3 regions of the Streptomyces sp. NPDC005438 genome follow, and region 1 is predicted to be linked to each of the others. Evidence: riboswitches for the same ligand, from Rfam matches in the RefSeq annotation. Region 1 holds a riboswitch; each other region holds the start of a gene.
The links. A riboswitch is a leader RNA that binds a small molecule or an ion and turns the genes downstream of it on or off. The one in region 1 is predicted to bind cobalamin.
Positions count from the first base shown of each region.

Region 2: linked by a shared signal. The riboswitch ahead of ABZT14_RS12225 (CoA-acylating methylmalonate-semialdehyde dehydrogenase) and the one ahead of metE (5-methyltetrahydropteroyltriglutamate--homocysteine S-methyltransferase) in region 1 are both predicted to bind cobalamin.
Region 3: linked by a shared signal. The riboswitch ahead of nrdI (class Ib ribonucleoside-diphosphate reductase assembly flavoprotein NrdI) and the one ahead of metE (5-methyltetrahydropteroyltriglutamate--homocysteine S-methyltransferase) in region 1 are both predicted to bind cobalamin.

Region 1 covers NZ_JBEXEP010000002.1:527,212-531,283, reverse strand. The annotation lists gene thiI (tRNA uracil 4-sulfurtransferase ThiI) at 66-1,385, shown strand; cobalamin riboswitch at 1,544-1,756, shown strand; gene metE (5-methyltetrahydropteroyltriglutamate--homocysteine S-methyltransferase) at 1,899-4,072, shown strand, end outside.
Region 2 covers NZ_JBEXEP010000004.1:441,353-445,424, forward strand. The annotation lists gene alaS (alanine--tRNA ligase) at 1-171, shown strand, start outside; cobalamin riboswitch at 1,715-1,904, shown strand; gene ABZT14_RS12225 (CoA-acylating methylmalonate-semialdehyde dehydrogenase) at 2,298-3,800, shown strand; gene ABZT14_RS12230 (acyl-CoA dehydrogenase family protein) at 3,806-4,072, shown strand, end outside.
Region 3 covers NZ_JBEXEP010000006.1:212,371-216,442, forward strand. The annotation lists gene nrdE (class 1b ribonucleoside-diphosphate reductase subunit alpha) at 1-649, opposite strand, end outside; gene nrdI (class Ib ribonucleoside-diphosphate reductase assembly flavoprotein NrdI) at 661-1,089, opposite strand; cobalamin riboswitch at 1,254-1,477, opposite strand; gene ABZT14_RS15140 (twin-arginine translocation signal domain-containing protein) at 2,744-2,980, shown strand; gene ABZT14_RS15145 (peptidoglycan-binding domain-containing protein) at 2,980-3,720, shown strand.

The DNA of each region.
Region 1 (4,072 bases):
CCCATCCGGTGGCGCGCCTACCCTGTGAGGCCCACCCCCGAAGCCGAACACCGAAGGAGCCCGCCGTGTCCAGCCCCGCCCAGACCCCCGCCCCCGCAGGCCCGGGCGGGCACCCCGCACTGGGTGAGTGCGTCCTGCTCAAACACGGCGAGGTGTTCCTGCGCGGTCGCAACCGGGAGCTGTTCGTCCAGCGGATGCACGACAACCTGCGGTCGGCCCTCGGCGACCTGGAAGGCCAGACCCGGGTGCGGTACGGGCAGAACGTCAGCGTGCTGACCGGGGAACCCCCGCTGGCCGAACTGGTCGAGCGGGCCCGCCGGGTGATGGGCTTCGCCTCGGTGGAACCGGCCGTACGGGTCGCCACCGGGGAGGAGAACATCGCCCGGGCAGCGATCACGGTGATGGAGCGGTACGGCCGTTCCGGCAGCTTCGCGGTACGGGCCCGTCGACGGGACAAGACCTTCCCGCTCACCTCGTCCGCCCTGGAGTCCTTCGTCGGCGCCCGGGTACAGCGGGCGCTGGGACTGCCGGTGAACCTCACCGCACCCGACACCCGGCTGGCCGTCGAGGTGGAGCGCCGCCACACCTACCTGTCCTGGGAGCGCCTCCCGGGACAGGGCGGGCTCCCGGTGGGGTCCAGCGGCCGGGCACTGGTGCTGCTGTCGGGCGGCTTCGACTCCCCGGTCGCCGCCTACCGGGCCATGCGACGCGGTCTGCACTGCGACTTCGTCCACTTCAGCGGCGTACCGTTCACCAACGCCGCCTCCCTCTACAAGGCGTACGCCCTGGCCCGGCAGCTCAACCGCTACCAGCCCACCGGACAGCTGCACACCGTCGCCCTGGGCCAGGCCCAGAAGCGGCTGGCCCTCGCCGGAGCCGGCAAGCTCCAGGTGGTCGGACAACGCCGGCTGATGGTGCGCACCGCCAGTGAACTGGCCCGCCGACTGGGCGCGGAAGCCCTGGTCACCGGCGACAGCCTGGGCCAGGTGGCCAGCCAGACCCTCAGCAACCTGGCCACCGTGGAGGACGCGGCCACCCTGCCGATGCTCCGGCCGCTGATCGGCTTCGAGAAGCAGGAGATCATCAACGAGGCGGAGCGGATCGGCACCGCCGAGGTGTCGGTACTGCGCGACGAGGACTGCTGCCAGCTGCTGGCACCCCGTTCCGCCGCCGTCCGCTCACGGCTCACCGAGGTACGGAAGCTGGAACGGCGGCTGGAGGTCGAGGAGTTGGTGGACGAACTCCTCGAAGGGGTACGCACCCTGCGCCCGGGCGAGGAGCCCGAGGAGGAGGGCGAACAGCCCCGGACCAGCCCCGAAGCGGACGGCCGCGCCACGGCGCCGGCGGACGGGACCGTGCCCCCGGCCCGCACCCCGGCCCTCTGAGCGGTACGCGCCGCCGGGAGCCCGAACCCCGGCCGTCCCGCCACGACCACCGCTGACCTGCGCGTTCCCCCGGTCTTCGGGGACCGGCACCCATGGGCCGTTCCGAGGCGGCGTCCGGCATCCGGGCGACCCCGTACCGGGATCCGACCTCGGCCCGTAGGGTGGGGCACGCAGCTGGTTCGCCCCGCCCTCCAGGCGGGTGCGTCGCAAGAGGGAACCCGGTGGGAATCCGGGACTGCCCCGCAGCGGTGAACGGGAACGAAAGCCGTCACAGGCACTGGCCCCAGGGCTGGGAAGCGACGGCCGGTAGGTGTCCGCCCCGGTGGACGTGCCCGTGAGTCCGAAGACCTGCCCGCTGCCCGTGTGTGCACCCCACGCACGGACAATCCGGTGACCTCGTGGGTGGGTCGGCGTACACATCGGTGGCAGCGCTCGCCGCGCGCCCACCGCGCTGTCGCCATCCTCGCGTGGTCCCCGGGACCAGGAGAGTCCAGACTCGCGAAGGAGAGTTCCGTGACAGCGAAGTCCGCAGCCGCGGCAGCACGGGCCACCGTGTACGGCTACCCCCGTCAGGGCCCCAACCGGGAACTGAAGAAGGCCATCGAGGGCTACTGGAAGGGCCGGGTCACGGCCGACAGCCTGAAGGAGACGGCCACCGAACTGCGCCTCGCCAAGCTGCGCCAGCTCGCCGAGGCCGGTGTCCACGAGGTACCGACCGGCGACTTCTCGTACTACGACCACGTGCTGGACACCAGCGTGATGGTCGGGGCCGTACCCTCCCGGCACCGCGCGGCCGTCGAGGCCGACACCCTGGACGGCTACTTCGCGATGGCGCGCGGCACCCAGGAGGTGGCGCCGCTGGAGATGACCAAGTGGTTCGACACCAACTACCACTACCTGGTCCCCGAGTTGGGCCCGGACACCGTCTTCACCGCCGACTCCACCAAGCAGGTCGCCGAACTCACCGAGGCCCTCGACCTGGGCCTGACCCCCCGCCCGGTACTGGTCGGCCCGGTCACCTACCTGCTGCTGGCCAAGCCCGCCCCCGAGGTGGACGCCGACTTCGACCCGCTCACCCTGCTGGACCGGCTGCTGCCGGTGTACGCCGAGGTGCTCGCCGACCTGCGGGCCGCCGGCGCCCAGTGGGTGCAGCTGGACGAACCGGCCCTGGTGCAGGACCGCACCTCGGCCGAACTCAACGCCGCCACCCGCGCCTACCGCGAGCTGGGCGGACTGACCGACCGGCCCCAGCTGCTGGTCGCCTCCTACTTCGACCGGCTCGGCGAGGCCCTCCCGGTGCTCGCCAAGTCCCCCGTCGAGGGCCTGGCCCTGGACTTCACCGAGCGGGCCGCCGGCAACCTGGACGACCTCGCCGCCGCCGGCGGGCTCCCCGGCAAGCGGCTGGTGGCCGGAGTGGTCAACGGCCGCAACATCTGGATCAACGACCTGGAGAAGTCCCTCTCCACCCTGGGCACCCTGCTGGGCCTGGCCGACCGGGTGGACGTGGCGCCCTCCTGCTCCCTGCTGCACGTGCCGCTGGACACCGCGCCGGAGCGGGACATCGACCCGCAGATCCTGCGCTGGCTGGCCTTCGCCCGGCAGAAGTCGCGGGAGGTGGTGACCCTCGCCAAGGGCCTGGCCCAGGGCACCGACACCATCTCCGCCGAACTGTCGGCCAACCGCGCCGACCTCGCCTCCCGCAGCGGCTCCGCCATCACCCACGACCCCCGGGTACGGGAACGGGCGGCGGCGGTCACCGAGGCCGACACCCACCGGTCCCAGCCGTACCCGGAGCGCACCGCCGCCCAACGGGCCCACCTGGGGCTGCCGTTGCTGCCGACGACCACCATCGGCTCGTTCCCGCAGACCACCGAGCTGCGCACCGCCCGGGCCGACCTGCGGGCCGGCCGTATCGACGGTGAGGGCTACGAGCGGCGCATCGAGGCGGAGATCCGGGACAACCTCTCCTTCCAGGAGAAGGTCGGCATCGACGTACTGGTGCACGGCGAGCCCGAGCGCAACGACATGGTGCAGTACTTCGCCGAGCAGCTCAGCGGCTACCTGGCCACCCAGCACGGCTGGGTCCAGTCCTACGGCACCCGCTACGTCCGGCCGCCGATCCTGGCCGGCGACATCTCCCGCCCCGAGCCGATGACGGTGCGCTGGACCTCCTACGCCCAGTCCCTCACCGACCGTCCGGTCAAGGGGATGCTCACCGGCCCGGTGACCATGCTCGCCTGGTCCTTCGTACGGGACGACCAGCCCCTGGGCGACACCGCCCGCCAGGTCGCCCTGGCGCTGCGGGACGAGGTGGCCGACCTGGAGTCGGCCGGCACCTCGGTGATCCAGGTGGACGAGCCGGCCCTCCGGGAGACCCTGCCGCTGCGGGCCGCCGACCACGCCGAGTACCTGGCCTGGGCCACCGAGGCGTTCCGGCTCAGCACCAGCGGCGTACGCCCGGACACCCAGATCCACACCCACATGTGCTACGCCGAGTTCGGTGACATCCTGCGGGCCATCGACGACCTGGACGCCGACGTGATCTCCCTGGAGGCCGCCCGGTCGCACATGCAGGTCGCCGACGAACTGGCCAGCGCCGGCTACCCGAAGGAGGTCGGCCCCGGGGTGTACGACATCCACTCCCCCCGGGTACCGGGCTCCGACGAGGTCACCACCCTGCTGCGGAA
Region 2 (4,072 bases), on a different contig from region 1:
GTCAACGGCGCCGCCCGGGAGGCCGGCCTCTCCGCCGCCGACCTGGTCAAGGGGCTGCTCGGTGGTCGGGGTGGCGGCTCACCCGAGATCGCCCAGGGCGGGGGCATCCCACCCGCCGATCTCCCTGGCACCCTCGACCAGTTGGGCAAGCGCCTGAGTACGCGCGCGTAAGGGCGCCCCAGGAGCACCGCCCACACCACCGAGGCCCCTCGTGCCCGGGGACGCCCTTCCCGAGAGGGCACCCCGGAGCGCGTTGGGGGACCGACGGGTGCGGGGGCGCCGCGATATGGCTCCCGCCAGGTCACCGAGCGGCCCCTGACCGAGCCCGGTCTTCGCCGCCGCCTCAGCCCCACGAGGGGACCGGGCCACCCAGGGAGGGCCGCGAGGCCGCGAGTTCGGGGCGCCACCGCCCGTACGGAACCTCGGTCCTGTCCGCGCCGCACACCGTTGCCGGGGGCACCGTGGCCACCACAGGGGTGGGGCTCGGCTCCTCACCGAATGTGAGGCTGCCCGGATGGGGTCAGCGGGCCGGCCACCTTCGGGCGCGGTGTGTGGGGTGTCGGGTTGTGGTCCTGAGCCGCCGTGCGCTCGCCCATGGGGGCGGGGGCCGCGAGGTGCCGTGGGGGGGAGCCGCCCGGGCGAGTAGCCCCGTTGCCCCACGAGCCTGTGCCCGCCAGCCCGTCAGCTTGCCCGGTTCGGTAACCCACCCCCTCGGGCGCGGCGTGGGGTGGTTGAGGCGGTGGCGAAGGTCGGCTTCCGGGCGGGGGCCACGAGGTGCCGTGGGGCGAGCCGACCGGGCAACTGTGAGCGCCGGGAGTTGGGTGGTCGGCGGCTCGGGGGTGCCCTCGTTGTGGCAGGGCAGGACAGGACCTGGGGGGTGGGACGGTGGTGCAACGGTGGGTGTTCCAGGCCGGGTTTGCCGGTCAGTGGGTTCCCGAGGCCGGTCGTTGACCGGACTCCCGGCCCTGCACCCCCTGTTCCCGTCCCCACCCCCGACCGCCTCGGCTCGTGGGTTCCGTAACCGCTCTGGGGTGGTCGTACCGGGCGGGCACCGTCCACCGGGGGACCCGGGTAGCACCGTTGCCCCACGAGCCCGTGCCTGCCAGCCCGTCAGCCCGCCAGCTTGCCCGGTTCGGTAACCCACCCCCTCGGGCGCCGCGTGGGGTCGGGTTGTGGTCCTGAGCGGCCGGGCCCTCGCCCATGGGGGCGGGGGCCATGAGGTGCCGTGTGGGGCGAGCCGACCGGGCGAGTAGCCCCGTTGCCCCACGAGCCCGCAGCCCGCCAGCCCGCCAGCTTGCCCGGTTCGGTAACCCACCCCCTCGGGCGCGGCGTGGGGTGGCTGAGGCGGTGGCGAAGGTCGGCTTCCGGGCGGGGGGCCACGAGGTGCCGTGCGGGGGGAGCCGACCGGGCAACCGTGAGGGCCGGGAGTTGGGTGGTCGGCGGCTCGGGGGTGCCCCGTTCGTGGTCACGGTCGCTGCCGACCCCCACAGCCCAGGGCCGGCCCACATGAAGGAACCGGCCGCCTGGCACGCGACGGGCCGGCCACCCGGGCGTGTGCCCTCCGCCACCCCGACGGTTCACGATGAGCCGGTACCCGGCCTCCGCCGTGGGCCGGCGTCAGCCACCCCGGCCCGACCTTCCCCGGGGGCCCAGCCCTCGCCCGTACCGTGGGCGGGCCGGAAGGGGGGACCCTGGACTTACTAGGACGTCCAGCTATATGTTGCGGACGTAAGGTCCGCGGTGCAGGGAAGCTGGTGAGAGTCCAGCACGGTCCCGCCACTGTGACCGGGGAGTACGGCCGCCACCCACTGGAAGATGCCAGGGCCACTGACGCGAGTCGGGAAGGCCGGCGGAGGTGCTGAGATCCGGGAGTCAGGATACCGGCCGCGGATGATCAGCCCTTTCCACGAGGATGGAGCAGGCACATGACACCGGTATCCCCCCGCATCTGTGGTGATCCCACGGGGGCCAGCGCCACACCGGCGCCCTGACGCCCCCGGACCACGTCCCAAGCGCCCACCGGGCCACCGCCACCAGGACACCGACCCCCACTCCGTACGCCGTAGCGCGCCCAACGCGCCAGGACCCCGGACCGCCACGCCCCAGGCAGCGGCACACACCGGGCGACGGCCCCACGGAGCGGACGTCGACGTCCCGGTACCGGCCGTCCCTCGCGTGCGCCCCACAGTGGTCCACCCCCCGGCACCGGCGACGACGGCCACGCACCCCCGCCTGTCCGCGCCCCGGAAGCCGGCGCTCTGCTCACCTCGACCACACCACCAGAGAGCGGGTTGTCCATGGTTCGCGAACTCACCCACTTCGTCGCAGGCAAGCGGGTCCCGGAGGTCTCCGGGCCCTTCGGCGACGTGTACGACCCCAACACCGGCCAGGTACAGGCGCGGGTCCACCTGGCCGACCGCACCCAGACCGAGGCGGCCATCGCCGACGCCGAGGCGGCCCAGCCCGAATGGGCGGCCTGGAACCCCCAGCGCCGCGCCCGGGTCCTGCTGAAGTTCCTGCGCCTGGTCGAACGCGACCAGGACGAACTCGCCGCGCTGCTGTCGGCCGAACACGGCAAGACCCTCGCCGACGCCCACGGCGACATCCAACGGGGCCTGGAGGTCGTGGAGTTCGCGGCCGGCATCCCCCAACTCCTCAAGGGCGACTTCACCGACAACGCCGGCGGCGGCATCGACGTGTACTCGATGCGCCAGCCGATCGGCGTCATCGCCGGCATCTCCCCGTTCAACTTCCCCGCCATGATCCCGCTGTGGCAGTGCGCCCCCGCGCTGGCCTGCGGCAACTCCTTCGTACTGAAGCCGTCCGAGCGGGACCCCTCGGTGCCGCTGCGCCTGGCGGAACTGTTCGTCGAGGCCGGCCTGCCCCCGGGCGTGTTCAACGTGGTCAACGGCGGCAAGGAAGCCGTCGACACCCTGCTCACCGACCCCCGCGTGGGCGCCGTCGGCTTCGTCGGCTCCACCCCCATCGCCGAGTACGTGTACGCCACGGCCAGCGCCCACGGAAAGCGCGCCCAGTGCTTCGGCGGCGCGAAGAACCACCTCGTCGTGATGCCCGACGCCGACCTGGACCAGGTCGTCGACGCCCTGGTGGGCGCCGGCTACGGCTCGGCCGGCGAGCGGTGCATGGCCATCTCCGTCGCCGTACCCGTCGGTGAGGAGACCGCCGACGCCCTCGTCGCCCGCCTCCGCGAACGCATCGCCACCCTGCGGGTGGGCCGCAGCGACGACCCCGAGGCCGACTTCGGACCCCTGGTCGCCCAGAGCGCCCTGGACCGGGTACGCGAACTGATCGACGCCGGAGTGGAGGAAGGCGCCGAACTGGTCGTGGACGGACGGGACTTCACCCTGGACGGCCACCCGGACGGCTACTTCCTGGGCGCCTCCCTCTTCGACCGCGTCACCCCCGACATGCGGATCTACCGCGAGGAGATCTTCGGCCCGGTGCTGTCCGTGGTCCGCGCCGCCGACTACGAGGAGGCCCTGCGCCTGCCCACCGAGCACGAGTACGGCAACGGGGTGTCCGTCTTCACCAGGGACGGCGACACCGCCCGCGACTTCACCCGCCGGGTCGGCGTCGGCATGGTCGGCGTCAACGTACCCATCCCGGTACCGGTCGCGTACCACTCCTTCGGCGGCTGGAAGCGCTCCGGCTTCGGAGACCTCAACCAGTACGGCGAGGACTCCATCCGCTTCTGCACCCGCACCAAGACCGTCACCTCCCGGTGGCCGGCCGGCGGGGTCCGGGAAGGCGCCAGCTTCACCATCCCCACGATGCGGTGACGGCCATGCTGACACTCACCGAGGACCAGCGGGCCCTGGCCGAGACGGCCGAGGACTTCGCCCGCGAACACCTGGCACCCGGCGCCGTGACCTGGGACCAGGACAAGCACTTCCCGGTCGACGTCCTGCGCAAGTCCGCCCAACTCGGGCTGGGCGGCGTGTACGTCGACGAGGACCACGGAGGCAGCGGCCTCAGCCGACTGGACGGAGTGCTGGTCTTCGAGGCGCTCGCCACCGGCTGCCCCTCCATCGCCGGCTACCTGTCCATCCAC
Region 3 (4,072 bases), on a different contig from region 1:
GTAGTACGGCGACTCCCCCGCCGCGCTTGCTCAGTTGGAGCGCGGAGTTGACGCCCCGGCCGATGGACTCCAGGTTGTCCTCCATGCGCAGCAGGAAGCAGGAGACCAGTTCGCCGCGCTGTGCCTTGCCGGCGTTGAGGAAGGTGGGGGTGGCGGGCTGGAAGCGTCCGGTCAGCATCTCGTCCACCAGCCGGGTGGCCAACTCCTCGTCGCCGGCCGCCAGATGGAGGGCGGTGGCCACGATCCGGTCCTCGTACCGCTCCAGGTAGCGCGTGCCGTCGAAGGTCTTCAGGGTGTACGAGGTGTAGTACTTGAACGCGCCCAGGAAGGTGCGGAAACGGTGCTGGTGAGCGTGGGCCCGCCGGTACAGCTCCTCGACGAACTCCCAGCCGTGGCGCCTGAACGGGGCCGCCTCGTAGTAGTCGTTGTCGATCAGGTAGTCGACCTTCTCCCGCAGCGTCGCGAACGTCACCGTGTTGGGGTTGACGTGCTGGAGGAAGTACTGACGGGCCGCCTCACGGTCCTTGTCGAACTGGATGCGTCCGTCGCAGTCGTACATGTTCAGCATGGCGTTGAGCGCGTGGTAGTCCCGACGCGTGCCGACCGATTCCCGCGCGGACGGGGCGGGGGCGGCTTCGGCGCTGTTCACGTTCCCGGTGTTCACGCCACCGGCCTCGCCGCTGATGAGTGTGGTGTCCAAAACTTCCGCAGTCCTTCCCTCACGGCGCGGACGTCGCGGTCCGTGCCCAGCAGTTCGAATCGGTACAGCTCCGGGACCTGGCACTTGGCGGCGATGACCCGGCCCGCCAGGCAGTAGTCCGCGCCGAAGTTGGTGTTGCCGGAGGCGATCACCCCACGCAGGAGCGCCCGGTTGGCCTCGATGTTGAGGAAGCGGACCACCTGTTTGGGCACCGCTCCGGCCCGCTCTCCACCGCCGTAGGTCGGCACGATGAGGACGTACGGTTCGGTGACCCGAGGCATCCCCTCGCGGTGGGGGTGCAGCGGGATGCGTGTGGCGCCCAGACCGAGCTTCTCCACGAACCGCCTGGTGTTCCCCGAGACGCTGGAGAAGTACACGAGACCGCTCATCCGTCGCCGCCTCCTCTCGCTCGTTCCCGTCTCCGTCGACCGAGGACCGGGGCAGGGAGCGGTGGCGTACGAGGCGGACCGCGGGCGGCGACAGGAAACACGCCGGACCCCGGTCCGTACGACGGCCACGCGACCCTCCCTCGGGGCCTCGAAGCGCGCGGCGGGCATCGCCGCGCACCGGTGGCAGGTCTTCGAACTCGCGGGCACGGCCTGACGGGAGTCAGGACGCCTACTGACCGTCGCTTCCCGGGCCCGCTCGGCGGACCCAGTGCTCATGACGGCGGTCGTTCCCACTCACCGCTGCGGGGCAGTCCCGGATTCCCACCGGGTTCCCTCTTGCGACGCCGCACGCTCTCACGTCCGGCGAACCACCAGCACCGCCAACACTACATCTAGAGCACCCCGTTGTGTACGGCACCAGATATTGTGTTGCGAGAAGAATTTAGGTATACCTAAGTTCGACGGCCGGCAGAGGCCGAACCCCGGGTGCGCGCGCCCCGCGAAAGGCGGCACGCGCACCTTCGGCACGCCCGCGCACACACGCCCCCAACTCCCCCTGGCGGCAACCTCGTTGAGGGTTCCCCGGGGGCGGACACCGAGGGCATCAGGGGGCGAGCCGGAGGGTGACGCGGCCACCCTCGGACGGCCGCTCGGCGTCGACGTCGAGGGGGCCGGGGGCAGCGCCCCCCGGAGGTGGCGGAGTCACCCCCCCGGGGAAGAGGGCGGGGCGACGCCACGGGGCGAGGTGGGCGACGCGCCCGACCTTGCCGCTGTCGACGCGGGGACGCCCTCGGCGCTCAGCCTCTTCGGCGGGTCACCGGTCCGCCCGGTTCCGTGGAAGCCCTCAACTCGGGGGTGGGGGCGGCCGGGAGGCGCGGTCGCGGGCGGCGGGGCCGTCGTTCGGGGTACGGAGGGTCCTCGCCAACCCTCCCCCGGGGCGGGAGAGTTCGCCGGACACCGAGGGCGATGGTCCGGTCGGCCGACGACAGGCACCGTGGAGAGCGGGCGGTCACGGTGATCGGGCAGCACCCCGAGGGTGGTCGACGCCAGCCGGGGTCGGCGCCGAAGTACGGGCATGGCGTTGCCCGTCAGGGTCGACGTACGGGGGGTGGAGGCGTTCGGTCAGCACCCCGGGGTCGGAGCACCCTGGGGTCGGGGGGAGATCGCCCGGGGCTGATCAGCTGTGCGGCCCGGATGCCCCCGGGGACCTGATGGAGCCTCGCCACCCGGGCGCCGCGTACGCGCTCTCACCGGGGAACGCGATCGAGGTCCCGGCCACCTTCGGATGCGGGCACACCACCCCGCCCCGTTGACGAACGACAAGGCGCCCTCAGACAGAGGAAGTTGACGTATCCGGGCGAGGCCAGGGGCTGACCGCGCCGGGCCCCGACTCCCGGACCTCGACCCGCGAGAGCCCGTGTTCGCCGAAGCCACGGCGGCTATGTCCGGCCACGACCGGAATAGTGCCCCGCACAAGCGGGAGAGCAGTGGTGAGCGGTGAGGTCAAGACCAGGGATGGGCGGGTTTGGTGTCGATACGCCTATGGAATCTGCACGTTCTTGCACTTGTCGTGAGCGGAACCCCGATGAGAATTAAGCGATCGGAGCCGGCTTCTGGCTGGCCGAGACCCCCCACACACTCCGCTGGAGGAGAAGTGACCGAGCACAGACCACAGCAGGCCCCCGCGCCCGCTGCCCCCACGAGCAGACGCAGGTTCCTCGGCGCCGCTGCCGCAGGACTGGTCGGCGCGGCCGTGGCCGTACCGGTACTCACCTCGGGATCGGCGTCCGCCGCCCCGGAGAAGTCCTCCACCGCCGCCGGCATCGACCCCTTCAACGGCGAACCGCTGGACGCCAGCGTGGACTGCGAGTTGTCAGGGAGGAAGTCCTGATGGCGACCTTCGTGACCCGCTCCGAGTGGGGCGCCCGAGCCCCCAAGAGCGTCAGCAAGAACATCACCCCCAAGGGCGTCAGCGTCCACCACGTGGACGCCGTCAAGGTCGCCGCCAGCGACCACTCCAAGTGCGCCGGCCAGGTCCGGGGCCACCAGAACTTCCACATGGACGACCGGGGCTGGTCGGACCTGGCCTACAGCCACATGGTCTGTATCCACGGGTACGTCTTCGAGGGTCGCGGTGAGGGCGTCCGCACCGGCGCCAACGGCACCAACGACGGCAACCAGAACTGGTACGCGGTCTGCGGTCTGGTCGGCGGCACCACCAACGACTACGACCCCATCACCGACGAGCTGATCGACGCCTTCCACTCGGCGATCACGCGGCTACGCGACCAGGGCGGTTCCGGCGCCGCGGTCAACGGGCACCGCGACCACAAGTCGACCGACTGCCCGGGCAACCTCTACCCGCTGGTCCTCGACGGCACCCTGGTGCCCGGCGGCGGCGACGGCCCGCCGCCCTGGCCCGGTGTCCTGTTCAAGCAGCCCCCGGTCTTCCGGCACCCGAGCGTGGGCACCTGGCAGGGCCGGATGAAGAGCGCCCACGGTTACGACATCGGCGTCGACTCCGCGTACGGCCCGGCCTCCGAGGAGGCCTGCCGTGACTTCCAGGGCGCCAAGGGGCTGACCGTCGACGGCGTCGTCGGGGAGAAGACCTGGAAGGCCACCTTCGCCTGACCTTCCGTGTACGTCAGGCGCGACGTGCCCGCACGGCGGCCCGGTCCCCTCGGGGGCCGGGCCGCCGTCGTCGTCTGGGCCGGGGCGAGGGCGCCCCACTTCAAGCCGCCAACTCCCCCTGCCCCGGCTGACGTTAACAGCGACCGGGCGCGCCGGACGTACGGGAGGTACCCCTCGTCGGGGGAAGCGCCCACCGGCTCCCCGTACCGTGGGCGAACCCGCGTACGGCGGGTGCGACCAGCTCTGGTGGCCGCCGAAGCACCGACCGGCCTCCTCAACCGCCGCCAGCCGCGCGGGGAAACGCACCGCCCCTCTCGGGCCGGCCCCGGGCCGGGCGAAGGCGCGGACCCGA